DNA from 3 places in the Cellulomonas sp. P2_B4 genome. Region 1 is predicted to be linked to each of the others. Evidence: riboswitches for the same ligand, from Rfam matches in the RefSeq annotation. Region 1 holds a riboswitch; each other region holds the start of a gene.

Region 1 (3,260 bases):
GGCAGGTCGTCGCCGCGACCGCGCGCCACGGTCGAGTAGCCGGCCAGGTCGAGCGTGCCGTCGGCGGCCACCAGGTCGGCGAAGCGTGCGGGCACGGCGCCCACGACGGCCGTCGCGTCGAGCACGTGGTCGTAGAACGAGAACGCGCTCGGGATCGCGGGCACGTCGGTCGCCAGGCCGAGCTCAGCCAGACGCGTCCGGGTCCGGCGGCGCAGGTCGGCGGCGACGGCCTCGACCTCGTCGGCGGACGACTTGCCCGCCCAGAAGGACTCGATGGCCTTCTTCAGCTCGCGGCGCGGGCCGATCCGGGGGTAGCCGAGCACGGAGCCGGCGGGGAACTGTGCCGGAAACTGGATCTTGGTCATGGTATTTCAGTCCCTCGAGGGTCGGGCGGTTGCCGTGACCTGCGGCCCGCTGGCCAGGTCGGGAGCTGTCCGAGCTCCGCCGTCGAGGTGTGCACCCTCGAGCAGGTCAAGTACGGCATGGTGCTGGTTGAACGTGTAGAGGTGGACGCCGGGAGCCCCGCCGTCCAGGACGCCGTTGACCAGGTCGACGCTCGCGCGGATGCCCCGGCGGTGGCGGTCGAGCTCGTCGTCGGCGGAGCCGAGCAGGTCGAACAGTCTCTCAGGCACCGGGACCCCGGTGAGCTCCTGCACGCGGTGCAGGCGGGCGGGGTCGGTGGTCGGGATGATGCCCGGGATGATCGGGATGGTGACCCCGGCGTCGCGCGCGTCGGCGACGATCCCGAGGTAGTCGTCGGCGTCGAAGAACACCTGCGTGATGGCGAAGTCGGCACCCGCCTCCTGCTTGGCCAGCAGCGAGGCGACGTCCTGGGCGCGGGTGCCGCCGGTGGCGTGGTTGCCGCGCGGGAAGGCCGCGACCGCGACCGACAGCGGTCGGACGCGCGCGCGCACCGCCTGCGACGGGCTGTCCGCGCAGCGCTGCGCCTCGATCTGGCGCAGCAGCTCCACCAGCTCGCCGGCGGTCTGCAGGCCGTCCGGGTGGGCCACCCAGTCCTGCTGGTCGACGGGCGGGTCGCCGCGCAGCGCCAGGAACGAGCGGACGCCCTCGTCGAGGAACTCCTCGACGATCGTCGTGATCTCCTCGCGGGAGGTGCCGACGCAGGTCAGGTGGGCGATCGGGTTGAGCGTCGTCTCCCGCAGCAGCCGGCGGACCAGCTGCCGGGTGGTGACGCGCGTCTTGCCCGAGGCGCCGTAGGTGACCGAGACGAAGTCCGGGTGCACCGACTCGAGCGCCTGGATGGTCGCCCACAGGCGCGGCGCGGCGTCGGGGTTGCGCGGCGGGAAGAGCTCGAAGGAGATGGTCGGCCGGTCGTTGGCGGCGTGGGGGCGCGCGGCCGGGGCGACGTGCAGCCCGGGCGTGCGCGGTTCCAGCGTCGCGGCGCTCACGGGCACGCCTGCGGGGTGGGGCAACGGTCGTTCGGGGACATCTGGGTTCACTCCATCGTCCCTGGCGGAAGCACCCACACCCTCGCAAGAGGGGGGTTGCTGCGGCGTCGTCGAGCCAGGTCTCTCGGCCGCTCTGGATGGTAGGCGCGATCGTAGACCGCCGACCACATGGTGGGCAACCATGCTCGATGGGTGAGACGAGACTGTCCCGGGGAGCGATCAGACCCCGCGGCGTCCCCCGAGGGTGTTGTCGTCGCGCCCGCGGCGCTGCTGCGGGACGTCGAACCACGAGGTGGGCGAGCCGGCCGGGACGAGCCGCAGCCCGTCCTGCACCGCGGCGAGGATGTCCACGTCCGGTGCCGGGGTTCCCGTCAACGCATCGGCCGCGGCGCGCACGTCGTCGTGCCGCCCGTCGGGTTCGAAGACGTCTGCCACTCTCGGCACGATAGTCGGCTGGTTCTCACCTGCCGAGATGGGTTCGGGAGCGTCACCCGGCAGGAGTATCGATCTCACCCGGCGCCACAGCACGCCCAGGACCCCGTCGTCCAGTGCTTCACCCGGGCGTACCAGTGCGTTCTGCCTGGTCAGGCGTCCATCTCTAGGGGCGCGGGGGGTCCGGAGCCTCGGCTAGGCGCCCTGGGCGCTCGGACACGTGGCCAGGTGGTCGTCCACCACCCCGCAGGCCTGCATGGCGGCGTACGCGGTGGTGGGTCCGACGAACCGGAAACCGAGCGACTTGAGCTCCTTGGCGAGGGCCTTGGACTCGGGGGTGATGGCCGGGACGTCCGTCCACGTGGCGGGACGCGTCCAGCCGGAGCGGTCGGGGGCGTGCGACCACAGGACCGCGTCGAGGGAGCCGCCGTCCGCGTGCAGCGCGCGCAGCGCCCGGCCGTTCGCGATGGTGGCCTCGATCTTGGCGAGGTTGCGCACGATCGACGCGTCGGCCATCAGCCGCGCGACGTCGTCGTCGCCGAACTCGGCCACGACCTCCGGGTCGAAGTCGGCGAACGCCGCCCGGAACGCGGGCCGCTTGCGCAGGACCGTGATCCAGGCGAGCCCGGACTGGAAGCCCTCGAGCGCGAACCGCTCGAAGAGCGCGTTCTCGCCGTGGACCGGCTTGCCCCACTCCTCGTCGTGGTACTTCTCGTAGAGCGGGTTGCCGTCGCCGAAGCAGCGGCCGATGTTCGAGTCCGGCCGAGGCTCGGGAAGTGCGTCGGGGAGCGTCATGCCCCGAGTCTGTCTCCTCCGTCCGACACCGGACCGGCCGGATGCGGAGCCGCTCGGTCGAGCGAGGGCTGGGGTCGGCTCGACGCGACGACGATCAGCCGCTCGATGCCGTCGAGGATCAGCTGCGTGCCGAAGTCGAGGGTGTCCTCGTCGAGCGGGTCCCAGACGAAGCCGCCGGCGTCGACGGCGCGCAGCAGCGCGGGGTGCGAGGCGGGCGTCGCGAGGATGCCGATGAGCGTGCCCAGGTCGGGTGCGTCGCCCTCCGTGGGGCCGACCGCCGCGGTGCGTGCCTGCGCCGACAGCTGCTCGCTGACCCGCAGCTGGTCGAGCGCATGCGTGGAGAGCACGCCGATGGCGCCGACCTTCTGCGACTCGGTCAGCGGGGTGTCCTCGAGCGCCGCGAGCATGCCCTCCATCCAGGAGAGCCGCCCCGGGCCGATGGCGTGCAGGACCGTCGTCGTGCGGGCCAGCCACGGGTGCGCGCGCAGGATCGGCTGCTGGATCGCGAGGATGAGCTCGAGCCGCTCGCGCCAGCCCCCCAGCGAGGCGTCGGTGACGGGAGGCGTGCCCGCGGCGCGGTCGGACATGAGGCTCAGCACCTCGTCCTTGGACGTGACGTAGCGG
Region 2 (3,260 bases), on a different contig from region 1:
ACGATCGCGCCCGCGGCGTGCGCGAGCGTCGTGACCGCCGCGATGTCGACCAGGTCCTGCATCGGGTTGGACGGCGTCTCGAAGAACACGACGTCGGCCGGCGTCGAGAGCGCCGCCTCCCACTGCGCGAGGTCGTGCCCGTCGACGTAGTCGGTGGTCACACCCCACTGGGCGAAGACCTCCTCGAAGAGCACGACCGTGGACCCGAACAGGGCCCGGGCCGCGACGACGCGCGAGCCCGACTTGGCGACCGCCGCGATCGCGGTGAACACCGCGGACATCCCGCTGGCGGTGGCGAACGCCGCCTCGGCGCCCTCGAGCAGCCGCAGCCGCTCCTCGAACGTCGAGACCGTCGGGTTGTTGTAGCGCGAGTACAGGAACCGGTCGTACTCGCCCGCGAACGCGGACTCGGCCTGAGCGGCGTCGTCGTAGACGTAGCCCTGCGTCAGGAAGAGCGCCTCGGACATCTCCTGGAACTGCGAGCGCACGAGCCCGCCGCGCACGGCGAGGGTGTCCGGCCGCAGCGTCCCGCGCTCGACCCGCTTCTCGTCCCAGTCGCCGGGACCCGGCACCCGGGGGCTCACCGCTGCCGCCACGGCAGGCCGGCCGCGCGCCAGCCCGAGTGCCCGCGGTGCCCGTCGGCACCCACGTCGCCCTCGAAGCCCTCGAGGACGTTGTACGCCGGACCGAGTCCCGCGGCCGTCGCGGCGTTCGCGGCGTGCACCGAGCGGACGCCCGAGCGGCACAGGAACACGATCGGCCGGCCGTCGCCCGGAGTGAGCCCGAGCTCGCCGAGCTGCTTGAGGAACTGCGGGTTCGGGCGTCCCGACGGGTACGAGACCCACTCGACCAGCGCGGAGCGGCCGCCGATCGACGCGGCGTCGGGGATGCCGACGTAGGCCCACTCAGCGTCGGTGCGCACGTCGACCAGCAGCGCGTCGCCGTCGGACGCCAGGAGGTCCCAGGCCTGCTGGGGGGTCAGGTCGCCGGCGTAGCTCATACGGGCCTCGTCTCGTGGGTCGCGTTGCTCGGAAGGATGACGGCCTGCGCGACGATCACACGCTCGCCGTCGTAGGTCGCGGCCGGGCCGCCGTGCAGCACGTAGCCGTCGGCCAGGGCCTCCGAGACGCGCTCGCAGAAGGCGATGTCGTCGGTGCCGCTGAGCAGCCGGTACCTGAGTCGTTCTGTCACGTGCGCAGCCTCCATCGGTCCTGGCGGTAGCACCCTCGTCCGTGCACTGTCGTGCACGCGGGTTGCTGCGGCGTCGTCGAGCCAGATCTCTCGGCCGCTCTGGATGGTGCCGGTGATGCTAGTGCGGGCGTCGGACGGAATCCAACTGGTGGAATCGAAGTCTTGCGATCCGAGACGAATCCGATCGTGCGTTGACACGTGCGCGGCGGGACGGGGACCCTCTTCTCAGGTCATGAGCGCCAGCGTCAAGCCCCGGCTCGCTGGCCGGCAACCCTCCTCCGCGGTGGGGTGCCCCGGGTGACGACCTGGCCGAGTTCCGTCCGGGGCTCGGCAAGCGCGGGGTCCACCGACGGCGGTGCCCCCTCTGTGTCGGAGGACCATCATGACCACAACTGCCGAGCGCCTCTCGTGTGTGGACGTCGACGCGGTGAGCGAGCTGCTCCCCGTCGTCGGCGGCAACACCACGGTGCCCCTCGTCGACGGCACGCAGCGCGTCTACGCCAACCTCGACTACGCCGCGTCCGCGCCCGCCCTCGAGGCGGTCGCCGCGCGTGTCACCGAGGTCCTGCCGCTGTACGCGTCCGTGCACCGCGGCGCCGGGTATCTGTCGCAGGTGTCCACCGCCCTGTACGAGTCGTCGCGCCAGACGATCGCGCGGTTCGTGGACGCGCGTCCCGACGACGTCGCGATCATCACCCGCAACACCACCGACTCGCTCAACCTCCTGGCCCGGGTCGTCCCGAGCGGGTCCCGGGTGCTGGTGCTGGACATCGAGCACCACGCCAACCTGCTGCCCTGGGTGCACTCCGCGGACGGGCACGGCCACTCGACCACCATCCTGCCGATCGCCCGCACGGTCGCCGAGACGCTGTCCAGGCTTCGCGACGAGCTCGCGCGCCGGCACTACGCGCTCCTGACCGTCACCGGCGCCTCCAACGTCACCGGTGAGTCGCTGCCGCTCGACGAGGTCATCGCCCTCGCGCACGCCGAGGGCACCCGCGTCGCCGTCGACGGCGCCCAGCTGGTGCCGCACCGCGGGTTCTCGCTCGCGGCCTCCGACGCCGACTACATCGCGTTCTCGGGCCACAAGACGTACGCACCGTTCGGGGCCGGCGCCCTGGTCGGACGTCGCGACTGGCTCGACGCAGGTGCGCCGTACCTCGCAGGGGGAGGTGCGGTGCGCGACGTGCGCACGGACCGGACCGTGTGGCAGCCCGCACCTGCCCGGCACGAGGCCGGCTCGCCCAACGTCATCGGCGCCATCGCGCTCGCGGAGGCGTGCGACCAGCTCGCGGCCCTCCCGCCCGGTGCGCTGCACGCCCACGAGGACGCCCTGCGTGCCCGGCTCGTCGCGGGCCTGTCCGCCATCGACGGCGTCGAGATCGCGCGCATCTGGCCCGACTCCGCCCCGCCCGTCGGCGTCCTGACCTTCACCGTGCCGGGCCACAACCCCGGCCTGGTCGCCGCCTACCTGTCGGCCGAGCACGGGATCGGCGTCCGTGACGGCCGCTTCTGCGCCCACCCGCTCCTCGCGCACCTGAACGCCTCCGACGGTGCGATCCGCGCGTCCGTCGGCGTCGGCACGACGAGCGAGGCCGTCGACCGGCTGGTCACCGCCCTGACGCAGTACCTCGCCGACGGTCCCGCGTCCGGCTACGAGATCGTCGACGGCTGCTGGGCGGTCGTCGAGGACACCCGCCCGCTCGTCGCCGTCCACGGCCTGGACCACCTGGCCGCCACGGCCGCGGCCGCCTGCGGCCCGGCCCTGGACGACTGACGCAGGCTCGGCGCCACCGGCGGTAACCGTTCCGGACTCGGCGAACGCGGCACTTCCTGTCGAACGCGGCACCTGCTGCTGCCGCGTTCGCACGGAACTGCCGCGCTCGCGACCACCTCGCTGCGCCCGGCCGCGCGCGAGCGCGGCGCCGAGAGCGACCTCTCGGCGCGAGATCGGCAGTTCCGAGCGCCGATCTCGCGCCGAAGGGTCGATCTCGGCCTGCGCGCAGCGGGGTCGCGGCGGTGGGCCGTTCGTCGGCAGGATGAGCGCGTGACCGATCCCGTGGCGCAGC
Region 3 (3,260 bases), on a different contig from region 1:
CACCGCCGGCCACCGCGGTCCCGTCCTCCAGGATCAGGATCAGGTCACCGTCGGGCGCCGCGAACTGCTCGGCGGGGTACCGCTCGAGCTCCGCGCGCAGGTCGTCGACCCCGAAGAACTCGCTGTACCGCGTGAGGTACTCGACCGCGAGCTCGTCGAGCATCGGCTGCACGGCCGGGTCGCTCAGCGCGTACGAGCGCACGACGCGGAGGTCGGTGGTCGTCATGCCGACGCCGCGAATCGGGCGACGGTGCTCGGCACGGTGCTCGGCAGGCCGAGGGTGTCGCGGAACGTGCGGCCGGGGTACGACGAACGGAAGGCGTCCGACGCGCGCAGCACCGGCAGGACGCCGTCGACGAGCGCGACCAGGTCGGTCTGCACGGATGCCGGGCGGATGGTGAACCCGTCGGCGGCCTCGGCGTCGAGCCAGTCGGTGACCAGCTCGGCGAACCCCGTGGAGGTCCCGACGAACGCGAGCGAGCCGGTGTCCCAGCTGACGCCCTCCAGGTCGGAGAGCATGTCGAGGCGGGCCTGCGCGCTGGCCCGGTCCGGCCCGACGATGAGGTAGACGTCGACCAGGACGCGCACGTCGCGCGGGTCACGACCTGCGGCGACGACCGCGCCCAGGACCCGGGCCCGGGTGCGAGCGGCCTCGTCGCGGTCGGTGGCGCGGATGCGCACGACGTCCGCGACGCGTCCGGCCAGCTCGATCTCGTCGGAGGTCGTCGCACGGACGACGACCGGGGGTCGGCCCTGCGGCGGACGCGTGCTGCCCTTCGGGGCGCCGGCGGCGAAGTTCACGCCGTCGTGCGTCGTGAAACGCGGACGTGCCGAGGCCGTCGGCACCCAGCTGTCCCAGCGCCGGGCGACTGTGGCGGCCGCCTCGGCCGCGCCGGCGAGGGCCGCGACGTCCGGGGAGGACGACCGCGGGCCGGCCGTCGGCACCTCGTCGAGACGCGTGGTCCAGCCGACCTGCCACCCGGCGCGACCGGCGCTGGCCTGGTCGATCGTCGCGATGGCCGTCGAGATGTGCGCCGGCTCGAGGTGCGAGGTGCCGACCGAGGCGACGAGGCCGATGCCGTCGGTGCGCGCCGCGAGACGGGAGGCGACGATGGCCGCGTCGAGGCGGGTCGTGCTGCCGCCGGGGTGCAGGGCGAAGTCGTCGTCGAACACGACGAAGTCGAGCGCACCGCGCTGGGCGACGGCGACGAGCTCCTCGAGGCGGCCGGCGTCGAAGAGACGCTGACCCTGGGAGCCGTGGGTGCGCCAGGCGGCGGCGCGGGCGCCGGTGTCGGACAGGTCGACACCGAGGTGGGCATGGGAGGACACAGGGGTATCCGTTCAGGTGGTGCGAGAGGTGGGGCGCGCACGTCAGAGGTGCGGCGAGGCTCGCCCCGTTCAGCGGGGCGTGCGAGGTGGAGCGGGGCGCTGAAGGTTCAGCGACAACAGGAACGCGTGAGCATGGCGTCGCCGCAGCTCGGGGAGCGGGGTGCTCCGAACGCGTTCATGGTCGTTCCTCTCGTCCCGGCACTGCCGGGGTTCGCGTCGTTGCCGTGTGGAGGCGTAGTGCCCACCACGACCAGGTCCTCATCCGGGGCACCCCACCGCGCGGAGGGTTGCCTTCCAGCTAGCCGGAGCTTCGCGCTGGAAATCTTGACCTTATTGGTAGGGAATTTAGATCGGGGGCCCGACGACGTCAAACCGCTGGTCACATCGTGAGATCAGACGCGGGCGTCGTACGCCTCACGGGCGATCGCGACCGCGTCCATGTTCGCCTCGGCCCACACCTTCACGGCGTGCACCACGGAGGTCAGCGAGACGCCCAGCGGGGTGAGCTCGTAGTCGACCCGGACCGGCACGGACGCGGTCACGGTCCGCGTGATCATGCCGTCGCGCTCCATGGCGCGCAGCGTCTGGGTGAGCATCTTCTGGCTCACGCCGTTGAGGCGCCGCCGCAGCTCCGAGTGCCGCTGCGGGCCGACCTCCAGCGCCGTCATGACCAGACAGACCCACTTGTCCGACAGCTCGTCGAGGAGCTCACGGGTCGGACAGTCGGCGTCGAACGAGTCGTACGCCGCGAGGGGGAGCGTCTCGAGCACGATGTCCTCCGAGCAGGGAACCAGACAGACCCTTTAGGCACCAGAAGGTGCCTACTTCCCAAAAGATACCACTGTGCTCAGGATGGGTCGCGTCCCGAACCGATCTCCCCTCGGAGGCCCTCATGTCGACCGTCACCCTCACCGTTCCCGGCCCCACCGCCGACTTCGCGATCCTCGACCTGCCCGTCCTGGAGCCCGGTCCGGGCGAGGTCCGGGTCCGCGTCGAGGCCGCACCCGTCCACCCGGTCGACGTGGTCGTCGCGCGCGGCCACGTCCCGCTGCCGCCGGCCGACCGCTACGTGCTCGGCTGGGCGCTCGCCGGCGTGGTCGACGCGGTCGGCCCGGACGTCACGGGCCTCGCCCCCGGCGACCCGGTGCTGGCCCTGTCCGACTGGTTCGACACCTTCGTCGGCGCCCAGGCGTCGTCCGTCGTGCTGCCGCGCGGGTCGGTCGCGTCGCGTCCCGCGTCACTGAGCGCGGTGGACGCGTCGATGCTGGCGCTCAACGCTCTGACCGCCGCACAGGCACTGGACCTGCTCGGCCTGCTGGCGGGCGCGACGCTGGCCGTCACCGGCGCCGCCGGTGGTGTCGGCGGGTTCGCCGTCGAGCTCGCCCGGCACCGCGGGCTCGCGGTGCTGGCCGTCGCACGCGAGGCCGACCGCGCCTTCGTCGAGCGCACCGGCGCCCGGCTCGTGCTGCGGGGCACCGACCTCGGCACGCTGGGCGCCGACGGGGTGCTGGACACCGCCGAGCTCGGCGCACCGGCTCTCGTCGCAGCCCGGGACGGCGGCGTGCTCGTGGCCGTCACCGCGCCCGCGACGCCCGCGCCCGAGCGCGGCATCCGCGTCAAGACCGTCCACGTGGTCAGCGGCTCCGCGGGACTCGCGGACGTGGCGGCGCTGGCCGTCGAGGGCGTCCTGACGCCGCGCGTCGCGGACACCTACCCGTTCGAGAAGGCGGGCGACGCCTACGCCGCGGTCGAGGCCGGCGGGCTGCGCGGGGTGGTCGTCCTGGTGCCGTGAGCTCTCGACGAGCGCGTCCGGCCCCGCGCGCCTAACCTCCGGGGATGCATCCTCGCCCCCTCCGTCGACGCGCGCTCCTGCGTGCCGCCGTGTTCGGGGTCGCGTTCACCGTGCCGGTCGCGGTGCTCGCGTACGTGGT

Evidence for each region. Region 1 has a riboswitch for S-adenosylmethionine ahead of AC1DZC_RS17015 (methylenetetrahydrofolate reductase). Riboswitches for the same ligand answer to the same signal wherever they lie in the genome.
Region 2: it holds a riboswitch for S-adenosylmethionine, as region 1 does, so the genes downstream of both, AC1DZC_RS08690 (aminotransferase class V-fold PLP-dependent enzyme) here and AC1DZC_RS17015 (methylenetetrahydrofolate reductase) in region 1, are expected to answer to the same signal.
Region 3: it holds a riboswitch for S-adenosylmethionine, as region 1 does, so the genes downstream of both, AC1DZC_RS19385 (LLM class flavin-dependent oxidoreductase) here and AC1DZC_RS17015 (methylenetetrahydrofolate reductase) in region 1, are expected to answer to the same signal.

Annotation. Positions count from the first base shown of each region.
Region 1 is NZ_JBFUDI010000011.1:92,577-95,836, reverse strand. It holds gene metE (5-methyltetrahydropteroyltriglutamate--homocysteine S-methyltransferase) at 1-365, opposite strand, end outside; gene AC1DZC_RS17015 (methylenetetrahydrofolate reductase) at 372-1,409, opposite strand; SAM riboswitch class I at 1,459-1,553, opposite strand; gene AC1DZC_RS17010 (hypothetical protein) at 1,629-1,844, opposite strand; gene AC1DZC_RS17005 (DNA-3-methyladenine glycosylase I) at 2,037-2,636, opposite strand; gene AC1DZC_RS17000 (TetR/AcrR family transcriptional regulator) at 2,633-3,260, opposite strand, start outside.
Region 2 is NZ_JBFUDI010000004.1:166,129-169,388, forward strand. It holds gene AC1DZC_RS08675 (O-succinylhomoserine sulfhydrylase) at 1-584, opposite strand, end outside; gene AC1DZC_RS08680 (rhodanese-like domain-containing protein) at 581-1,000, opposite strand; partial or broken gene AC1DZC_RS08685 (DUF1737 domain-containing protein) at 1,027-1,206, opposite strand; SAM riboswitch class I at 1,200-1,301, opposite strand; SAM riboswitch class IV at 1,420-1,534, shown strand; gene AC1DZC_RS08690 (aminotransferase class V-fold PLP-dependent enzyme) at 1,574-2,968, shown strand; gene AC1DZC_RS08695 (YrdB family protein) at 3,239-3,260, shown strand, end outside.
Region 3 is NZ_JBFUDI010000017.1:13,926-17,185, reverse strand. It holds gene AC1DZC_RS19390 (GNAT family N-acetyltransferase) at 1-226, opposite strand, end outside; gene AC1DZC_RS19385 (LLM class flavin-dependent oxidoreductase) at 223-1,329, opposite strand; SAM riboswitch class IV at 1,540-1,659, opposite strand; gene AC1DZC_RS19380 (winged helix-turn-helix transcriptional regulator) at 1,722-2,099, opposite strand; gene AC1DZC_RS19375 (alcohol dehydrogenase catalytic domain-containing protein) at 2,222-3,121, shown strand; gene AC1DZC_RS19370 (phosphatase PAP2 family protein) at 3,166-3,260, shown strand, end outside.